One region of the Streptomyces sp. NPDC051315 genome, then DNA from elsewhere that is predicted to be linked to it. Evidence: riboswitches for the same ligand, from Rfam matches in the RefSeq annotation. Region 1 holds a riboswitch; each other region holds the start of a gene.

What was found. Region 1 has a riboswitch for S-adenosylmethionine ahead of thrC (threonine synthase). Riboswitches for the same ligand answer to the same signal wherever they lie in the genome.
Region 2: it holds a riboswitch for S-adenosylmethionine, as region 1 does, so the genes downstream of both, ACIBBD_RS11305 (amino acid ABC transporter permease) here and thrC (threonine synthase) in region 1, are expected to answer to the same signal.
Region 3: it holds a riboswitch for S-adenosylmethionine, as region 1 does, so the genes downstream of both, ACIBBD_RS00710 (aminotransferase class V-fold PLP-dependent enzyme) here and thrC (threonine synthase) in region 1, are expected to answer to the same signal.

What each region holds. Positions count from the first base shown of each region.
Region 1 covers NZ_JBITEN010000015.1:105,407-111,725, reverse strand. Annotated here, with positions in the region: gene otsB (trehalose-phosphatase) at 1-303, shown strand, start outside; gene ACIBBD_RS26820 (trehalose-6-phosphate synthase) at 291-1,718, opposite strand; gene ACIBBD_RS26815 (glucosyl-3-phosphoglycerate synthase) at 1,813-2,757, opposite strand; SAM riboswitch class I at 2,927-3,083, shown strand; gene thrC (threonine synthase) at 3,102-4,403, shown strand; gene ACIBBD_RS26805 (MoaD/ThiS family protein) at 4,400-4,675, shown strand; gene ACIBBD_RS26800 (cold-shock protein) at 5,128-5,331, shown strand; gene groL (chaperonin GroEL) at 5,725-6,319, shown strand, end outside.
Region 2 covers NZ_JBITEN010000004.1:463,912-470,230, reverse strand. Annotated here, with positions in the region: gene ACIBBD_RS11330 (NtaA/DmoA family FMN-dependent monooxygenase) at 1-171, opposite strand, end outside; gene ACIBBD_RS11325 (LLM class flavin-dependent oxidoreductase) at 191-1,393, opposite strand; gene ACIBBD_RS11320 (putative leader peptide) at 1,466-1,612, opposite strand; gene ACIBBD_RS11315 (ABC transporter substrate-binding protein) at 1,783-2,808, opposite strand; gene ACIBBD_RS11310 (amino acid ABC transporter ATP-binding protein) at 2,926-3,705, opposite strand; gene ACIBBD_RS11305 (amino acid ABC transporter permease) at 3,702-4,679, opposite strand; SAM riboswitch class IV at 5,071-5,179, opposite strand; gene ACIBBD_RS11300 (glutathione S-transferase C-terminal domain-containing protein) at 5,247-6,143, opposite strand; gene ACIBBD_RS11295 (putative leader peptide) at 6,283-6,319, opposite strand, start outside.
Region 3 covers NZ_JBITEN010000001.1:153,488-159,806, forward strand. Annotated here, with positions in the region: gene ACIBBD_RS00695 (hypothetical protein) at 1-157, opposite strand, end outside; gene ACIBBD_RS00700 (rhomboid family intramembrane serine protease) at 330-1,064, shown strand; gene ACIBBD_RS00705 (Lrp/AsnC family transcriptional regulator) at 1,061-1,342, shown strand; gene ACIBBD_RS00710 (aminotransferase class V-fold PLP-dependent enzyme) at 1,375-2,736, opposite strand; SAM riboswitch class IV at 2,908-3,024, opposite strand; gene trpD (anthranilate phosphoribosyltransferase) at 3,101-4,165, opposite strand; gene ACIBBD_RS00720 (cytochrome bc complex cytochrome b subunit) at 4,307-5,929, opposite strand; gene ACIBBD_RS00725 (Rieske 2Fe-2S domain-containing protein) at 5,926-6,319, opposite strand, start outside.

The sequences.
Region 1 (6,319 bases):
CTGCTCGTCGAACCGGGCCGGATGGTCCTCGAACTGCGGCCGCCCGGTGTGGACAAGGGCGTGGCGCTGCTGGAGCACATGCGCGAGACCGGCGCCGAGGCGGTCCTCTACGCCGGCGACGACCTCGGGGACCTCCCCGCGTTCGCCGCCGTCGAGAAACTCCGCTCCGACGGCGTCCCGGGCCTGCTCGTCGCCAGCGGCAGCGCGGAGGTGACGGAGCTCGCCGAGCGCGCCGACCTCGTCGTCGACGGTCCCGCCGGCGTCGTACGCCTGCTGCGGACGCTGTCGGATCAGCTCGGCTGAATCTCCCTCAGCGCCCGCAACTGCTGCAGGAACCACTGGGCCGGGGGCAGCGCGGTCGCGGCCGCCACCAGACGCTTGGTGCGCTCGGCCCGCTCCTCCGGCCCCATGGACAGCGCCTCGTGCAGGGCGCGGGCGGTCTCCAGCACGTCGTAGGGGTTCACCACGAGCGCGTCGTCGCGCAGTTCCCAGTAGGCGCCCGCCTCCCGGGACAGCACCAGCGCGCAGCCCCGGTCGGAGACGACCGGCACCTCCTTCGCGACGAGGTTCATGCCGTCCCGGATGGGGTTGACCAGGGCCACGTCGGCGAGGCGGTACGCGGCCAGGGAGCGGGCGAAGTCGTCCTTGACGTGCAGGACGACCGGGGTCCAGCCGGGGGTGCCGTAGCGCTCGTTGATCTCGTCGGCCACCCGCTGCACCTCGGCCGTGTACTCGCGGTAGACGGCGAGGTCCTGGCGGGAGGGGTAGGCGAAGGCGACGTGCACGACCCGCTCACGCCACTCGGGGTGGTCGTCGAGGAGCTGCCGGTAGGCCAGCAGGCCGCGCACGATGTTCTTCGACAGCTCCGTCCGGTCGACCCGGACGATGGTCCTGCGGGCGCTGCCGTCGGGGGCCGTGCCGATCTCCTCGCGCAGGACCGGAAGGCGTTCCTCGACGTCCGGCTCGTGGGAGCGGGCGCGCAGGAAGTCGGCGTCGGCGCCGAGGCCGTGGACACCGACCTCCGTGCCTCCGAGGCCGCCCGTGAACTCCTCGCAGCACGCGGTGAACGCGTCCGCCCAGCGGCGGGTCAGGAAGCCCAGCCGGTCCGCGCCGAGCATGCCCCGCAGCAGCTGGCTGCGGATGTCGCCGGGGAGCAGGCCGAAGTAGTCCACCGGTGCCCACGGCGTGTGCGAGAAGTGGCCGATGCGCAGGTCCGGACGCAGCTCGCGGAGCATGCCGGGCACGAGACACAGGTGGTAGTCCTGCACCAGCACCGCCGCGCCCTCGGCCGCCTCCTGCGCCAACGCCTCGGCGAAGGCGCGGTTGTACGTCTCGTACGAGGCCCACTGGCGCCGGAACTCCGCGTCGAAGACCGGCTCGAGCGGGGTCAGGTACAGCAGGTGGTGGACGAACCACAGCACGGAGTTGGCGATGCCGTTGTAGGCGTCGGCGTGCACGTCCGCCGGGATGTCCAGCATCCGCACGCCCGCCTCGCCGACCCCGCGCCGGACCGCCTCCCGGTCGCCGTCGGACAGCGCCGAGCAGACCCAGAGGGCACCGGCGTCGGGGCCGATCGCCGAGAGGCCGGAGACCAGCCCGCCGCCGCCCCGCCTGGCGTGCAGCGAGCCGTCCTCGCCGACCGTGTACGAGACCGGGCCGCGGTTGGACGCGACCAGCACCTGAGCACCCTGAGCAGCAGCACCGTCCGTGAAAGCCATACGCCTCAACCTAGCCCGGTCCCGATCCGCTCAAACGTACGGAGGGGCCGCACGGACGGGGCGTATCCAGCCGTATACGGCCCGCCGCGCCGTGTCACGCGACCTTGCGCGCCGCGTACTCCGCGATCTCCGCCATCGGCGGGCGTTCCTCCGTGTCCACCGAGTAGGTGCGCGGCTCGAAGCCGTCCGTGCCCCGTTCGAACTGGGTGAGGGAGGGACGGATGAGGTGACCGCGGGCCAGCCGCAGCTGGGCCGTGCGGTAGATCGCCGCCGCCATCCGGCCGAGCGCCTGCCCGTCCTGGTGGCGGTGCTTGCGCACCCCGACGTCCACCTGGGCCAGCGCGTCGAGCCCCACCAGGTGCAGGGCGTCGACCAGCATGCCCAGCTCCACGCCGTAGCCGACGGGGAAGGGCAGCTGTTCCAGCAGGCTGCGGCGGGCCGCGTACTCGCCACCCAGCGGCTGCACGAAACCGGCCAGCTGCGGCCAGTGCATGTTCAGCAGCGGGCGGGCCATCAGCTCGGTGACCCGGCCGCCCTGGCCGGCCGCGCCGCCCAGCGGACGGTCGTACATGGCCTTGACCAGGTCGACGTCCGGGTCGGTGAGCAACGGGCCCACGATCCCGGAGACGAAGTCGGAGGAGAACTCCTTCAGGTCGGCGTCGACGAAACAGACGATGTCCCCGGTGGTGACCAGCAGCGAGCGCCACAGGACCTCGCCCTTGCCGGGCACGGCCGGGATGCGGGGGAGGATCGCGTCCCGGTGGACGACACGCGCCCCGGCCGCTGCCGCGACCTCCGACGTACGGTCGGTCGACCCCGAGTCGACGACGACGATCTCGTCGACGAGCGGGACCTGCTGCATGAGGTCGTGACGGATGACCGCGACGATGTCGCCGACCGTCTCCTCCTCGTTCAGCGCGGGCAGCACGACGGACACCGACCGGCCCGACGCGCGTTTGGCGGCCAGGATCCCGTGGAGCGGGCGATCGGTCACGGACCAGGAGCGGGTGGCCAGCCAGCGCTCGACTTCTTCCAGCACGGTCTGCGACTCCTCACTGTCGTGATCACACCAGGTGCACGAGGGGTCACCGTGTGATCCATCTCGCGGTACGGACGACTATCTCAACTGTCCTGGCCTTCGGTTACAGTCTTGAACAACGCGGATGACCATCGCATGTCCGGGGTCGTCGGCGTTCACAACCACATACCGCTCATCCAGAGGGGCAGAGGGACACGGCCCGATGAAGCCCCGGCAACCCTCCAGCCGGTCTCGTACCGATCAGTGTTGATCGCTTCGCGAGGCTCCCGGCTAGGGAAGGTGCCAAATCCGTCTCACGGCGAGATGCGTCGTGAGGAAGATGAGGAGAAAGGGCCTCGCCTCACATGGCTGCGCAGACAGTTGCAAGCACCACGGACAGCACCACCGCCTCCCCCGTCGACCTCGGCCCGGCCGCCGCGCTGAGCTGCCGTGAGTGCGGCCACCGCGTGGCCCTCGGCCCGGTCTTCGCCTGCGAGGAGTGTTTCGGCCCGCTCGAGATCGCGTACGACTTCTCCGCCTACGAGACGGAGGAGCTCCGCAAGCGCATCGAGGCGGGTCCCGCGAACATCTGGCGCTACGCGCCGCTGCTGCCCGTCCCGGCCGACGTGGCGGACAAGCCCAACATCAACCCGGGCTGGACCAAGCTCGTCCAGGCCGACAACCTCGCGCGCGAGCTGGGCGTCGACCCCGGCAGGCTCTTCGTCAAGGACGACTCCGGCAACCCGACGCACTCCTTCAAGGACCGCGTGGTCGCCCAGGCCCTGGAGGCCGCCCGCGCCTTCGGCTTCACCACCCTCTCCTGCTCCTCCACCGGCAACCTCGCCGGTGCCGTCGGCGCCGCCGCCGCCCGCGCCGGCTTCCGCTCCTGCGTGTTCATCCCGCACGACCTGGAGCAGGGCAAGGTCGTCATGGCGGCGATCTACGGCGGCGAGCTCGTCGGCATCGAGGGCAACTACGACGACGTCAACCGCTTCTGCTCCGAACTCATCGGCGACCCGGCGGGCGAGGGCTGGGGCTTCGTCAACGTGAACCTGCGGCCGTACTACGCCGAGGGCTCCAAGACGCTGGCGTACGAGATCTGCGAGCAGCTCGGCTGGCGGTTGCCGGACCAGCTCGTCGTGCCGATCGCCTCCGGCTCGCAGCTCACGAAGATCGACAAGGGTCTGCAGGAGCTGATCCGGCTCGGGCTCGTCGAGGACAAGCCGTACAAGATCTTCGGTGCGCAGGCCGAGGGCTGCTCGCCGGTGTCCGTCGCCTTCAAGGCCGGCCACGACGTCGTCCGCCCGCAGAAGCCGAACACCATCGCCAAGTCCCTCGCCATCGGCAACCCGGCCGACGGTCCCTACGTCCTCGACATCGCGCGCCGCACGGGCGGCGCGGTGGAGGACGTGAACGACGAGCAGGTCGTGGACGCGATCAAGCTGCTCGCCCGGACCGAGGGCATTTTCGCCGAGACGGCGGGTGGCGTGACGGTCGGTGTGACCCGCAAGCTGATCGAGAACGGTCTCCTCGACCCGACCAAGACGACGGTCGTCCTCAATACGGGTGACGGCCTGAAGACCCTGGACGCGGTGGCCGGCACCGGCCTGACCGCGACCATCCGCCCGAACCTCGACTCCTTCCGAGAGGCTGGCCTCGCATCATGAGCGTCACCGTCCGCATCCCCACCATCCTCCGCACCTACACGGGCGGCCAGGCCGAGGTCCAGGCGGAGGGCGCGACCCTCGCCGAGGTCATCGCCGATCTGGAGAAGAACCACACGGGCATCGCCGCACGCGTGCTGGACGACCAGGGCAAGCTCCGCCGGTTCGTCAACGTGTACGTCAACGACGACGACGTCCGCTTCGAGCAGGGGCTGGAGACGGTGACCCCGGACGGCGCCGGCGTTTCGATCATCCCGGCCGTCGCCGGCGGCTGATTCCCGTTCCGTACCCACCGGTAGTAACCGTCGGTAATAGCGATTACCGAGCGTTCATCGAATTGCCCCCTCCGTGAGAGAAGCGGAGGGGGCAATTCAGTGTGGTTGAGCGCGGTACAGTTGGGGAACCCGGTCCCGATCCACTGATCCGGAACCTTTGATTTCTGCCGCAAGCCCGACGAGAAGTAGCCAAAGTGTGCATCTCTTTTGAGGCTTTTGTGTGCTTTGTGGGGCCCGACTTGCCCTGAATTCTGGCGAATTCTCGCCACTTTCCGGACCGTGCGCGTCCAGAATTCTCGTCCGATTGACCTGTTGCAGACGGCAGTTGGACAGATACATTCGGCCGCGGTCGACGCGTTCCGGCGCACGCCCCCAACCAACTGGGGGGTGAGGTCTGACCCGGGTCCGCGAAGTGTGGATCTGTGCAAGGGCCAGTAATAGGGGAGTTAGGCATGGCTCAGGGCACCGTCAAGTGGTTCAACGCGGAGAAGGGGTACGGCTTCATCGCGGTCGACGGTGGTGCGGACGTCTTCGTCCACTACAGCGCGATTCAGATGGACGGCTACCGCACCCTGGAAGAGGGCCAGCGGGTCGAGTTCGAGATCTCGCAGGGTCAGAAGGGCCCGCAGGCCGACATGGTTCGCGTCACCGCCTGAACATTTTCAACGAATGGGCCCGCGTCCCGACGGGGATGCGGGCCCTTCGTGCTGTCCGGGTGCGCACCGTCGGCCGCCCCGGTGCCGCCTGGGCTGCGGCTCCGGGGCGCCGGCCGGGTGTGATCCGGCGGGGCTCGGTGGCGGCGGCCCGTTCCCCCAGGGGTGTTCGCGGGCGGCTGAGCACCGCCCGGCTTCCCCCGAGCCGCTTGCACTCGGCAGGGGCGAGTGCTAATCATTGGCGTTAGCACTCTGAAGGTGAGAGTGACAACGAAGGACCGGGTCGGTGAGGCTCGCAGGCCGGGTGGGGCAAGGAACCACCGGTCGGGAGCCGTCCGTCGCGGGCGCGGGCGCGGTCCGAAGGAATCACCCCCAGTCCTGGAGGGACCACTTCACATGGCCAAGATCATCGCGTTCGACGAGGAGGCGCGGCGCGGCCTCGAGCGCGGCATGAACCAGCTCGCGGACGCCGTCAAGGTGACCCTCGGCCCCAAGGGCCGCAACGTCGTCCTCGAGAAGAAGTGGGGCGCCCCCACGATCACCAACGACGGTGTCTCCATCGCCAAGGAGATCGAGCTCGAGGACCCGTACGAGAAGATCGGCGCCGAGCTGGTCAAGGAAGTCGCCAAGAAGACGGACGACGTCGCCGGTGACGGTACGACCACCGCGACCGTTCTCGCCCAGGCGCTGGTCCGCGAGGGTCTGCGCAACGTAGCCGCCGGCGCCAACCCGATGGCCCTGAAGCGCGGTATCGAGAAGGCCGTCGAGGCCGTCTCCGCCGCCCTGCTGGAGCAGGCGAAGGACGTCGAGACCAAGGAGCAGATCGCCTCCACGGCCTCCATCTCCGCCGCCGACACCCAGATCGGCGAGCTCATCGCCGAGGCCATGGACAAGGTCGGCAAGGAAGGCGTCATCACCGTCGAGGAGTCCCAGACCTTCGGTCTGGAGCTGGAGCTCACCGAGGGTATGCGCTTCGACAAGGGCTACATCT
Region 2 (6,319 bases), on a different contig from region 1:
CCCCTCGGCGAGGAAGAGGAAGTCGAACTTGGCGCGTTCGGCGGTGCGCGCGAAGTGGACGAAGGAGCTGAACTCGATGTGGCTGCCGGCCTTCGGGTCGCTCCACACGGTGGTGTTGTTGACGCCGGGGAAGTGGGCGGCCAGGTGGATCTGCTTCAGCGGCTTGCTCATGGTCGTGGTTCCCCTCGGCTCAGGCGGCGGCGTAGCGGTTGGCGGGGCGGGCCAGGCCGAGGAGCCCGCGCAGGGTGTCGGCCTCGTAGGCGCGGCGGAAGGCGGCGCGGCGCTGGAGTTCGGGAACGAGGCCCCGGGTGATGGCCGGCAGGTCGTGGCCGGCGACGGCGGGGCGCAGCCGGAACCCGGTCAGTCCGGCCGTCTGCCACTCCTGGAGCAGGTCGGCGAGTTGGGCGGGGGTGCCGGTGAAGACGCGGGCGTCGCTGGTGTACTCCTCGCCGGCGAGGGTGTCGAGCCGGTCGCGGCGGGCGGCGGCCTCGGCGGGGTCGTCGGCGAGGAGGACGACCAGGTCGGCGAAGACGTGCAGCGGTTCGGCGGCGCGGCCGGCGGCCTCCTGCTCGGCGCGGATCTCGGCGACGACCGCCCGGGCCTGGTCGGTGTCGTGCGGGGTGACGTACCCGACGTCGGCGGCGCGCGCCACCAGGCGGTAGGGGACGGTGGCGTGGGCGAGGGCGGTGACCAGGGGCTGACCCTGGGGCGGGCGCGGGGTGATGGAGGGGCCCTTGACGCTGAAGTGGGGGCCCTCGAAGTCGATGTAGTGGAGCTTGTCGCGGTCGATGAACCGGCCGGTGGCCACGTCCCGGATCTCGGCGTCGTCCTCCCAGCTGTCCCAGAGGCGGCGTACGACGTCCACGTAGTCGGCGGCCTCGTCGAAGAGGCCGGCCACCACGTCCCGGGTGGCCGGGTCGTCGTAGGCCGTGATGCGGGGGATGGTGCGGCGGCCGAAGTGGGCGGCCTCGGCCGGGCGGGCGGAGACCTGGACGCGCAGGCCCGCACGGCCGGTGCTGACGTAGTCGAGGGTGGCGATCGCCTTGGAGATGTGGAACGGCTCCGTGTGGGTGGCCACCACCGTCGGGACCAGGCCTATGTGGCGGGTCAGCGGGGCAACGCGGGAGGCGATCAGAACGGCGTCCAGCCGGCCGCGGACCTGGTCGGTGCGGTCGTCCGGGTCCAGGAAGTGGGAGGACTGCGGGCCGAGGCCGTCCTCGATCGTGACGAAGTCGAGCAGGCCGCGCTCGGCCTCGCCGACCAGGTCGGCCCAGTATCCGGCGGTGAACAGTTCACGGGGGCGGGCGACCGGCTCGCGCCAGGAGGCGGGATGCCAGCCGGTGCCGTCCAGGGCGACGGCGAGGTGCAGGGGTGAAGCGGAGGTCGGGGACACGAGGGTGCCTTCCTGGAGGTCCGTACGAGAAAGCCGGCCACACCCGGGACGGGGGCACGGCGAAGGAACGGGTCAGGAGCAACAGAGCGCGCCGGCCACGCGCTGGAGGTCGATGTGGGGCCGGGAGTGCAGGTGCACGGCGTGGGACAGGGCGGCCACGTCCGTCACCTCCCTCTTCCGGGCGCGCGACGGCGCCTCGCACATCTCGTCATGGGTCACAACCTCCCGGTCCCGCCGGATGTTCCCGGTGTGCGCACGACGGCGTTGTCGAGGGGGTTCGGTGGGGCCGCGGACGGGGCTCCGCCTCCGCGGAGGCCGATCGGGTGGGCCACGGAGGCGGAGTCCCTTCTGACGCGACGGGTGTGGGGACGGGCGATGGTGACGAGGGGTCAGGAGTTGTCCAGCGGCAGCCCGGGCGGGTTGATCTCCGAGGTGGTGACGGCCTCGTTGGAGAGGTTCCAGGCGGCGAGCCACTTGGCGTAGGTGCCGTTCTCGATCAGGTGGTTGATGGCCGCGGCGATCGGCTCGGCGAGTCCGCTGTCCTTCTTGGCGGTGGCGGCGATCAGGCCCTGGAGCGTCTCACCGGCGCCGGAGTAGGTGCCCGCGCTGCGGGTGGCCTGCGGGGTGCCCGCGGTCTTGGCGATGTTGTAGGCGATGCCGGGGTTGGGACCGAAGTAGGCGTCGATCTTGCCGCTGTTCAGCGCCAGGTAGGTGCTGTTGCGGTCCTGGAAGTACTTGACGGTGAGCTTCTTGCCCTCGCTCTCCAGCTTCTTCTTCCACTCCAGGAGGATCTTCTCCTGGTTGGTTCCGTTGCTGACGGAGACGGTCAGGCCGGCGAGGTTCTCGTAGTTCCCGTCGAAGTTCCACTTGCTGTCCTTCTGCACCTCCCAGCCGAGGTTGTCCTGCCGGTAGGACGCGAACTCGTACTTCTGCTTGCGCTCCTCGGTGTCGGTGATGTTCGAGAAGCCGACGTCGACCTTGCCGCTGTCGATGCCGACGAAGAGGTTCTCCCAGGTGGAGTTCTTCACCTCGGGCTTCAGGCCCAGGACCGCGGCCACGAGTCGGGCGAGGTCCGGTTCGGCGCCGGTGAGGGTCTTCTGGTCGCTGCCCACGAAGGCGAGCGGCGCGAAGCCGGCGGGCAGGGCGCCGACGCCGATCCTCAGCGTGCCGCTCTTGCGGACGGACTCGGGCAGACGGGCGCTGATTGACTTCACCTCGGAGACCTTGAGGGTGGTCTCCTTGCCGGCGCCGTTGGACAGCCGGGCGACGGTCACGCTCCCGGAGGCGGCGTTGTCGGTGGTGGTGGCGGCGTCGCTCTCGCCACCGCAGGCGGCGAGCCCGGTGGCGAGGGTGGCGACGGCGGTCGCCGCGGTGATGCCGCGTATCAGGCTGCGTCGGGAGAAGTGGGCAGGCATGGCCGTCCTTGTCGTGAGAGGCGATGAGAGGGGGGTGAAGGGGTGAGGGAAAGCGGTGGGGGGAAGTGGTGGGGAGGCGGAGGGGCGGCACGGGGCCGGGGTCCCGTCGGCCGCCGGTCAGAGCACCTTGCTCAGGAAGTCCCGCGTCCGTTCGTGCCGGGGGTGGTCGAGGATCTCGGCCGGCGGGCCCTGTTCGACGATCCTTCCGCCGTCGATGAAGACGATCCGGTCGGCGATCTCCCGGGCGAAGCCCACCTCGTGGGTGACGATGACGAGGGTGGTGCCGCTGGTCGCCAGGTCCTCGATGACGGCGAGGACCTCGCCGACGAGCTCGGGGTCGAGGGCGGAGGTCGGTTCGTCGAAGAGGATGACGCCGGGGCGCAGGGCGAGGGCCCGGGCGATCGCCACGCGCTGCTGCTGGCCGCCGGACAGCTGCCGCGGGTAGGCGCCCGTCCTGTCGCCGAGTCCGACCCGGTCCAGGAGTTCGCGGGCCAGTTCCCGGGCCTCGGCCCTGCCGAGCTTTCCGGTCGCCACCGGGGCGGCGGCCACGTTGTCCAGCACGGTCAGGTGCGGGAAGAGGTTGAAGTTCTGGAAGACGAAGCCGATCCGGCTGCGCTGGGCGAGGATGGCGCGCTCGCTGAGCTCCTTCAGCCGCTCCCCGTTCCGCTGCACACCGATCGGCTCGCCGCCGACACTGACGTAACCGACCTCTGGCTTCTCCAGGTGGTTGATGACCCGCAGCAGCGTCGACTTGCCGGATCCCGACGGGCCGATGACGACCGTGACCTCGCCGGGCCGTACGGTCAGGTCGACGCCGTCCAGGACGCGGTGGGCGCCGTACCACTTGTGGACTCCGTGCACTTCGAGCGCGACCGGGGTGATCTCGGCGCTGGTCATACGGCGGCCTCCCTGCGCGCGCGTTCCCTGAGGTCCCGCAGGCCGGTGCGCAGCTTCTGCAGCGGGGTCGGCGGCAGGGAGCGCGTGGCGCCCCGGGCGTAGTGCCGCTCGACGTAGAACTGGATCACGGACACGAGGCTGGTGAGGATCAGGTACCAGACGGTGACGACCAGCAGCAGCGGGACGATGTCGCCGGGGTAGGTGGAGCCCATGGCCTGGGCGGTGCCGAACAGGTCGAGCAGTGACACGTAGAAGACCAGCGAGGTGCTCTTGACCAGGCCGATCAGCTGGTTGACGTAGTTGGGGGTGATCGAGCGCAGGGCCTGCGGGAAGACGATCCGGCGGAACTGGTAGCCCTTCGGCAGCCCCAGGGCGGAGGCCGCCTCGTGCTGGCCCTGGTCGACGGAGAGGATGCCGCCGCGGACCACTTCGGCGGCGTAGGCGGCCTCGTTGAGGCTGAGGCCGATGACGGCGACCGCCATGTCGGTGGCGAGCCGGGACTCGTCGAAGGTGACGAACGCGGGTCCGAAGGGGACGCCCAGGCTCAGCGTCTCGTACAGGGCGCTGAAGTTGTAGAGGAAGAGCAGGACGACGATGAGCGGGATGGAGCGCAGCGCCCAGACGTAGGTCCAGCTGACCGCGCGCAGCACCGGACTCCTCGACAGCCGGGCGAGGGCGAGCAGGATGCCGCCGATGAGGCCCAGCACCGCGCTGTAGACGGTGACTTCGAGGGTGATGAGCAGTCCGTCGAGGATCGTCGGCCGAAGGAACCAGTAGCCGAAGCGGTCCCACTGGTAGAAGGGGTTCGCCACCAGGCCGTGGACGAACTGGGCGACCAGGACCAGCACGACGGCGGTGGCGATCCAGCGGCCGGGCCGGCGCAGCGGCTGAACCCGCTGTGCGGTGAGCCTCGTCGGCGGGGTGTCGGCGGCGGGTGCCTCGGCGAGGGACACGGCGCCTGGGGGTTCACTCATGAGGGGCTCCGGCGGGAGTCGGACACCCCGGGTCACGGCGGCCGCGGGCGGCGGCGGTGCGGCGGCAGAGGGGTGGGGACCGCTCTGCGGCGCACGGCGCCGGCGGGGCGCACGGATGCGTACGGAAACCGGGGTGGGGCGGACAACGGCACACCGCTCGGGCGGTGTTCGTCAGGAACGCGGATGCGGGGCGAAGGGTGTGAGGGGTTCAGCCCCGACAGCGGGCACGGCCCGGTGCGGTACACAGTGCGCTGTTCACGCGGAGCAGATCGACGGCGCGGTCGGCGACGAGCGGATCGTGTGACGGGCGTACGCGGCCCCGGGGGCGGCGGGGCGCCGTCCTGAGAGCTGCGTACATGTCCGTCACCGTCACTGTCCGGCCCCGGTGGGGCCCTCGCGCTTACCGAACGTCATCCGGTCCGGTCGTCACCTGGGGCACCCCACCGCGGTGCGAGGGTTGCCGGTCAGCAAGCCAGGGCTTGTCGCTGACGCTCATGACCGTTCTGGGCCGTAAGTTAAGCCATTCACCCGAACGGATGTCAACGTGCGTCCAGTGCGTGGACCGGGTCAGGGCCGGTTGACCTGCGGTCGCGTGCCCGTGCCGGGGGTCGCGTGGGCCTCCCAGTCCAGGATCTGGACGGCGGCCCCGGCGGCCTCCAGGCCCTGACAGCGGGCGTGGTGGCGGCGGTTGATGCCGTCGAGGTCGAGGTGGCCGCCGAAGGCCGGGTGCCCGGCCAGGCGGCGGGCGTAGGCCCACAGGGCCGGATGACCGGCGACGCGGTGCACGGCGGCGGCGTCGAGGTGGTGCCGGTGCACGGTGTCGAGCTGGACGAGCGTCACCCACAACTCCACGTCGGCGGCGGTGAGCTGACCGCCGATCAGGTACGGCTGGACCGCGAGTCCCCGCTCCAGCACGCCGAGCGTGGCGAGCAGGGCGTCGAGGGCGGCGGTGCGCTCCGCCTCCCCGGCCCCGGCCGCCCCGGCGCGCTGCGCGGCCTCCTCGATGCCCTGCGCGCACATCCGCTCGACGGCCTCGATCTCCGACTCGGCGCCGCGCGGGTGGAGCGCGATCCGGCCGCCGCCGAAACGGCGGGCGAGGTCCCGGGCGATGTCGGGGCCGTGGGTGGAGACGATGCGCCCCGACCAGTCGTCGCTGAGCACCGGCGCGAGGGCGGGGCCGGTGTAGCGGTGGGCGCTGGCGTCGTAGAGCGGGCGCAGCGCCGAGTGGCCGCCGTCGGGACAGTCGGGGACGGCGGGCAGGAAGGTCACCGGACAGGCCCGGTCCAGGCCGAGCAGCGTGTGGGTGACGGCGATGCGCAGGCCGTCGGGGTCGGCGGGTGACAGGTGGAGGCGGTAGCGGCGCGGGACGGCGTAGTGGCCGCTGCGCGCGTCACGGCCGATGCGGCCGCGGAAGGCGGGGGCGGAACGGACGGACGGGTGGGTGGCCGGCGGTGTGGCGGACATGACTCTCCCCGGGGGCGGTCGCGCGGAGGGACGCGCGGCGGATGCGGCGTCTGACGGGAGGGCGCGGCCCTGGTCCGCGCGCCGGAAGGGACGGTGCGCGGGGCACCTTCGGTGCGGCTCGGCGCGGGAACGGGCCGGTTCAGCCCTGGACGTCGATCGCGCTGCAGACGCGCAGC
Region 3 (6,319 bases), on a different contig from region 1:
CACTGACCACCTGGCGCTCCTCGACGTTCGGTTCACCGGCGAGATCGAGGTGGACGTACTCGACGACCTTCGACGAGCGCGTCACGTCGAACCGGGTGAGGTTGCCGCAGAGCGTGCAGCGCCACCGCGTCGAGGCGGTCGGCAGGGGAACCGTCATCGTGACTGTCCGCTTCCTTCTAGTGTCGGTCTTCCGGCGCCGGGGCGCGCCCAAGGGCTCCCCGGTCCATATGGCTCGTAACCCTACGGCCTGGCGGGTAGTCGTCGCCCGTCCGTCCACGGCGGCGAGGCGGTCCGGGCTGGTGCGTCCCGTTACGTCATGCTCTGTGTGCATGATCGGGAACTGGAGCGGGACCGTGAGCAGAGCGATCCGGCGGCCGTCGGCCCCGGTGACGTACGGACTGATCGCCCTGTGCTGCCTGATCTTCGCGATCGGCCCCGCGTCGGGCCTGAATCCGGCGTACGGCACCGGTGAGGAGCTGCTCGCCGCCCAGCGCGCCTACTTCCGCCGGTGGGGCGTGATCCCCGCCGACCTCTTCCAGGGCTCGGCGCGCTCCGTCCTCACCCCCGCGACGGCGCTGTTCCTCCACGGCAGCTGGGTCCACCTGCTGGGCAACATGCTCTTCCTCTACGTCTTCGGGGCGATGACCGAGCACCGGATGGGCCGCGTCCGGTTCACGCTCTTCTACCTCGCCTGCGGCTACCTGGCCCTGCTGGGCTACGCCGCCGCCCACGCCGACTCCGAGCAGTCCCTGGTCGGCGCCTCGGGGGCGATCTCGGCGGTCCTCGGCGCGTTCCTCTCCCTGTTTCCCCGGGCGCGGGTGACCAGTCTCCTGCCGTTCCTCTTCTTCCTGCCGCTGCGCTTCCCGGCCTGGCTCGTGCTGCCGTTCTGGGCGGCCCTGCAGTGGGTGGCGGCACGGCAGACCGCACCGGGGCCGCGGGTGGCGTACCTGGCGCACCTGGTGGGCTTCGCGCTGGGCCTCGTCGTCGCACGGGCCCTGTTCTGCGGGACGACTAGAGTGAAGCCCGCCCCAGCTCCGGCCCCCGAGGGAGAGAACCAGCCGTGATCACCGCGATCGTCCTCATCAAGACCAGCGTGGACCGGATTCCCGAGATCGCGGAGTCGATCGCCGGGCTGGAGAGCGTCAGCGAGGTCTTCTCGGTCACGGGCACCTACGACCTGATCGCGATGGTCCGCGTCAAGCGGCACGAGGACCTGGCCGAGGTCATCCCGGGACGGATCAGCAAGATCCCCGGTGTCGAGGCCACCGACACGCACGTGGCGTTCCGGACGTACTCGCAGCACGACCTGGAGGCGGCGTTCGCGATCGGCCTGGACTCCTGACCGTCTGAACACCGCCTCCGGGGAGGAGCCCCTCACACCGCCGGGACGCAGCGGCCTTCCTGCGTGCGGTACCGCCACTTGGCACCGTCCCGGACGAGCTCCCTGACCGCGCCCACGAAACGCTCGACGTGCTCGTCGGGGGTGCCCGCGCCGAAGCTCACGCGGATGGCGTTGAGGGACTTCTCGCCGGGGGCCGCCTCGGGGGCGCCGCACTCGCCCTGGGTCTGCGGGTCGCTGCCGAGCAGGGTGCGCACCAGCGGGTGGGCGCAGAAGAGGCCGTCGCGGACGCCGATGCCGTACTCGGCGGAGAGGGCGGCGGCGAAGTGGGAGCTGTTCCACCCCTCGACGACGAAGGAGAGGACGCCCACGCGGGGGGCGTCGTCGCCGAAGAGGGACAGGACGCGCACCTCGGGGACCTCGGCCAGGCCCGCCCGCACCTTCTCGATCAGGTACCGCTCCCGGGCGACGAGGGTGTCGAAGCCCGCCTCCGTCAGCGCCTTGCAGGCGGAGGCGATGGAGTAGGCGCCGATGACGTTCGGGGAGCCGGCCTCGTGCCGGGCGGCGCTGTCGTGCCACTCGACGTCCACTCCCCCGTCCTCGCGCCGGGTGACCTTGCGGCTGGCGCCGCCTCCGGCGAGGTAGGGGTCGGCCTCCCGCAGCCAGTCCGCGCGGCCGGCCAGGACGCCGGAGCCGAACGGGGCGTACAGCTTGTGCCCGGAGAAGGCGACCCAGTCGACGTCGAGGTCCTGGACCGACACCGGGTGGTGCGGGGCCAGCTGGGCCGCGTCCAGGACGATCCGGGCGCCGTGGGCGTGGGCGGCGGCGGCCAGCTCGCGTACCGGCCACAGCTCACCGGTGACGTTCGAGGCGCCGGTCACGCAGACCAGGGCCGGGCCGTGCGGGTCACGGTCGGCCAGGGCCCGCTGAAGGGTCTCGACCGCCTGGCGCGGGGTGCGCGGGGCGTCGAGGTAGGTGACCCGGGCGTCCTTCCAGGGCAGCAGCGAGGCGTGGTGCTCGGTCTCGAAGACGAAGACCTGGCAGCCGGCGGGGAGGGCGGCGGCGAGGAGGTTGAGGGAGTCGGTGGTGGAGCGGGTGAAGACCAGCTGGTCGTCGGCGCGGCAGTCGAGGAACTCGGCGACCGTCCGGCGGGCGTTCTCGAAGAGGTCGGTCGACAGCTGGGAGAGGTAGCCGGCACCGCGGTGGACGCTGCCGTAGTAGGGGGCGTAGGCCGCCACGTCGTCCCAGACGCGCTGGAGGGCGGGGGCGCTGGCCGCGTAGTCGAGCGCGGCGTAGGTGACTTCGCCGCCGGTGACGAGCGGGACGGTGACATCCCGGCCCAGAACGGGCAGCGGGGCACAAACGGACTGGGCGAGGGCAGCGGTGGAGACGGACATGGCTGAACTCCCGTGAAAGCAGGCGGAATCACCGTGCCGGACAACGCGTCGACGGCACAGGAAACGGCGGAGAAGAGGAAAAAGGGATGCGGAGGCGGGGCTCTGCGGCCCTATCGCATTCGCTTGCTCACGGAAGGCTCCTCGACGACCAGGACCCCTGGTTTCTCGAGGGGTCCGCGCTTGCCGTGGACCTCGCTGCCCACGACCTGGTCTTCACCCGGGGCACCCCGCCACGGACGGAGGGTTGCCGGACAGTCGGCCGGGGCCTCATGACTGTCACTCATGACCTGGAGAGGAACGTACGTGAAGTGATCGCGGTCCCGCAACTCGTGTCCGGATCGCGGGACCGCGGATCGCCGGTCGGTCACGCGTTGCTGGCGGCGACCCAGCGCTCCAGCGCCCGTCTGGCCGCCCCGGAGTCGATGGAGTGCGCCGCCTTCTCCATGCCGGCGCGGATCTGCTCGGTGAGCGGTGCCTGCGTCGGGTCGAGGGCGACCAGGGCGGCCGCCGAGTTCAGCAGCACCGCGTCCCGTACCGGACCCGTCTCACCGTCGAGGAGACGGCGGGCGACCTCGGCGTTGTGGGACGGGTCGCCGCCGCGCAGCGCCTCCACCGGCACCAGCTCGATGCCCACGTCCCGCGGGTCGAAGGCCTCCTCGGTGACCTTGCCGTCCCGGACCACCCAGACGTGGGAGGTGGACGTCGTCGTCAGCTCGTCGAGGCCGTCGTCGCCGCGGAACACCAGGGAGGAGTTGCCGCGTTCGGCGAAGACGCCGGCGATGATCGGGGCCATGCGCGGGTCGGCCACCCCGACGGCCTGGGCCCGCACCTTGGCCGGGTTGGTCAGCGGGCCGAGGGCGTTGAACACCGTACGGATGCCCAGCTGGCCGCGCGCGGCGCCCGCGTGACGCAGCGCCGGGTGGAACTTGACGGCGAAGCAGAAGGTGATGCCGGCCTCCTCGGCGACCTCGGCCACCCGCTGCGGGGCCAGGTCGAGGTTGACGCCGAGCTTCTCCAGGACGTCCGAGGAACCCGACGCCGACGAGGCCGCGCGGTTACCGTGCTTGACGACCTTCGCGCCCGTGCCGGCCACCACGAGCGCCGACATCGTGGAGATGTTCACCGTCTTCGCGCCGTCGCCGCCGGTACCGACGATGTCGACCGTGCGGCCCGACACCTCGATCACGTTCGCGTGCTCGTACATCGCCCGCACGAGACCGTTGATCTCCTCGACGGTCTCGCCCTTGGCGCGCAGGGCGACCACGAACCCGGCGATCTGGGCGTCGGTGGCCTCGCCGCGCATGATCCGGTCCATCGCCCAGGCCGTCGCGTCGGCGCTCTGGTCGCGGCCGTACAGCAGGGCGTTCAGCACCTCGGGCCAGGAACGGCCCGCCGCGGTGTCGCCTCCAGCGGGGGTCACAGCGCTCATAAGCCGCTCCTGGGTCACTCCGGTCCCGCTCTACGGGACACGCGTCTCAACGGGTCCACCCTATCCAGGCGCGGAGCACGGCGAAGGGCCCCGTCCGAACACCGGACGGGGCCCTTCGTCAGTTGCGTGGCGACGCAGTGATCAGTGGTGGCCGTGGCCGCTCGTGATCTCCTTGTACTCCTCGACGGTCGGCTTGGCGATCTGGCTCTCCTCGCCGTAGTACGCCTTGCTCAGCTTGGCGCGGACCTTCTCGGAGCGCTTGACCTTGCGCTCGACGCCGTTCTCGTCGACCGTGGGGCCGATCTCGGCCGGCGCGTACTGCTCGTGCGCGGTGAGCGTGTACAGAGCCTCCTGGCTGAGCGGCTCGTGGACCTCGATGTACTCACCGTGCGGCAGGCGCTTGATGGTGCCGGTCTCGCGGCCGTGCAGCACCTTGTCCCGGTCGCGGCGCTGGAGGCCGAGGCAGATCCGCTTGGTGACCACGAAGGCGATGACCGGTCCGGCGAAGAACCCGATCCGGACGAACCAGGTGACCGCGTTGATCGACAGGTGGAAGTGGGTGGCGACGATGTCGTTGCCACCACCGATCAGCATGATCATGTAGCCGGTGACCCAGGCGACACCGAAGGCCGTACGGGTCGGGGCGTTGCGCGGACGGTCCAGGATGTGGTGCTCGCGCTTGTCCCCGGTGATCCAGGACTCGATGAACGGGTAGAGCGCGATCACACCGAGGAACAGACCGAAGAGCACCAGCGGGACGAACACGCCCAGGACCAGCGTGTGACCCCAGAAGTTGATCTCCCAGCCCGGCATGGCGCGGACCAGACCCTCGGCGAAGCCCATGTACCAGTCGGGCTGGGCACCGGTGGACACCTGGTCCGGACGGTAGGGGCCCATCACCCAGATCGGGTTGATGGACGCGATGCCGGCGAGGAGCGCGATGAACCCGAAGACCAGGAAGAAGAAGCCTCCGGCCTTGGCCATGTAGACCGGCAGCAGCGGCATGCCGACGACGTTCTTGTTGGTGCGTCCGGGACCCGCGAACTGGGTGTGCTTGTGGTAGAAGACCAGGATCAGGTGGCCGACCACGAGCCCGAGCATGATGCCCGGCAGCAGCAGGATGTGGATCGAGTAGAACCGCGCGACGAAGTCGCCGCCCGGGAACTCCCCGCCGAACAGGAACATCGAGATGTACGTGCCGACGATCGGCACGGACAGGATCGCGCCCTGGGTGAAGCGGACACCGGTGCCGGAGAGCAGGTCGTCCGGGAGCGAGTAGCCGGTGAAACCGGTGAACATGCCCAGGACGAACAGCAGGAAGCCGAACAGCCAGTTGATCTCACGCGGCTTGCGGAAGGCGCCGGTGAAGAAGACGCGCATCATGTGCACGAACATGCCGGCGAGGAAGATCACCGCGGCCCAGTGGTGGATCTGCCGGATGAGCAGACCACCGCGCACATCGAAGGAGATGTGCATGGTCGAGTTGAACGCCTCGGACATCAGCTGGCCCTGCAGCGGGACGTAGCTGCCGTGGTACTCCACCTCGTTCATCGACGGGTGGAAGAACAGCGTCAGGTACACACCCGTGAGGATGATGATGATGAAGCTGTAGAGGCAGATCTCACCCAGCATGAAGGACCAGTGGTCCGGGAAGATCTTGCGCATGTTGGCCTTGGCCAGGGAGTAGATCCCCAGCCGGCCGTCGGCCCAGTCGGCTACCCGCTCGCCTGCGGGTGCCTTGCGGCGGTCGTCGTTGTTACTCATCCGCGCTCCCAGAAGGCAGGACCGACGGGCTCTTCGAAGTCGCCAAGCGCCTCAAGGTAGCCCTCGTCGTTCACGCCGATGCGCAGCTGCGGCAGGGCGTGACCGGCGGGGCCGAAGATCACTCGGGCACCGTCGGACAGGTCGAAGGTGGACTGGTGGCAGGGGCACAGCACGTGGTGCGTCTGCTGCTCGTACAGCGAGATCGGGCAACCGACGTGGGTGCAGATCTTCGAGTACGCCACGATGCCCTCGTGCGACCACTCGAGCTCGCGCTTGTCCTTGATGTTCTCCGGCTGGATCCGGACGATCATCAGGGCGGCCTTGGCGATCTCGGTCTGGAAGTCGTGGTCGTGCTCCTCCAGGCCCTCCGGCTTGGCGAAGGTGAGGGAG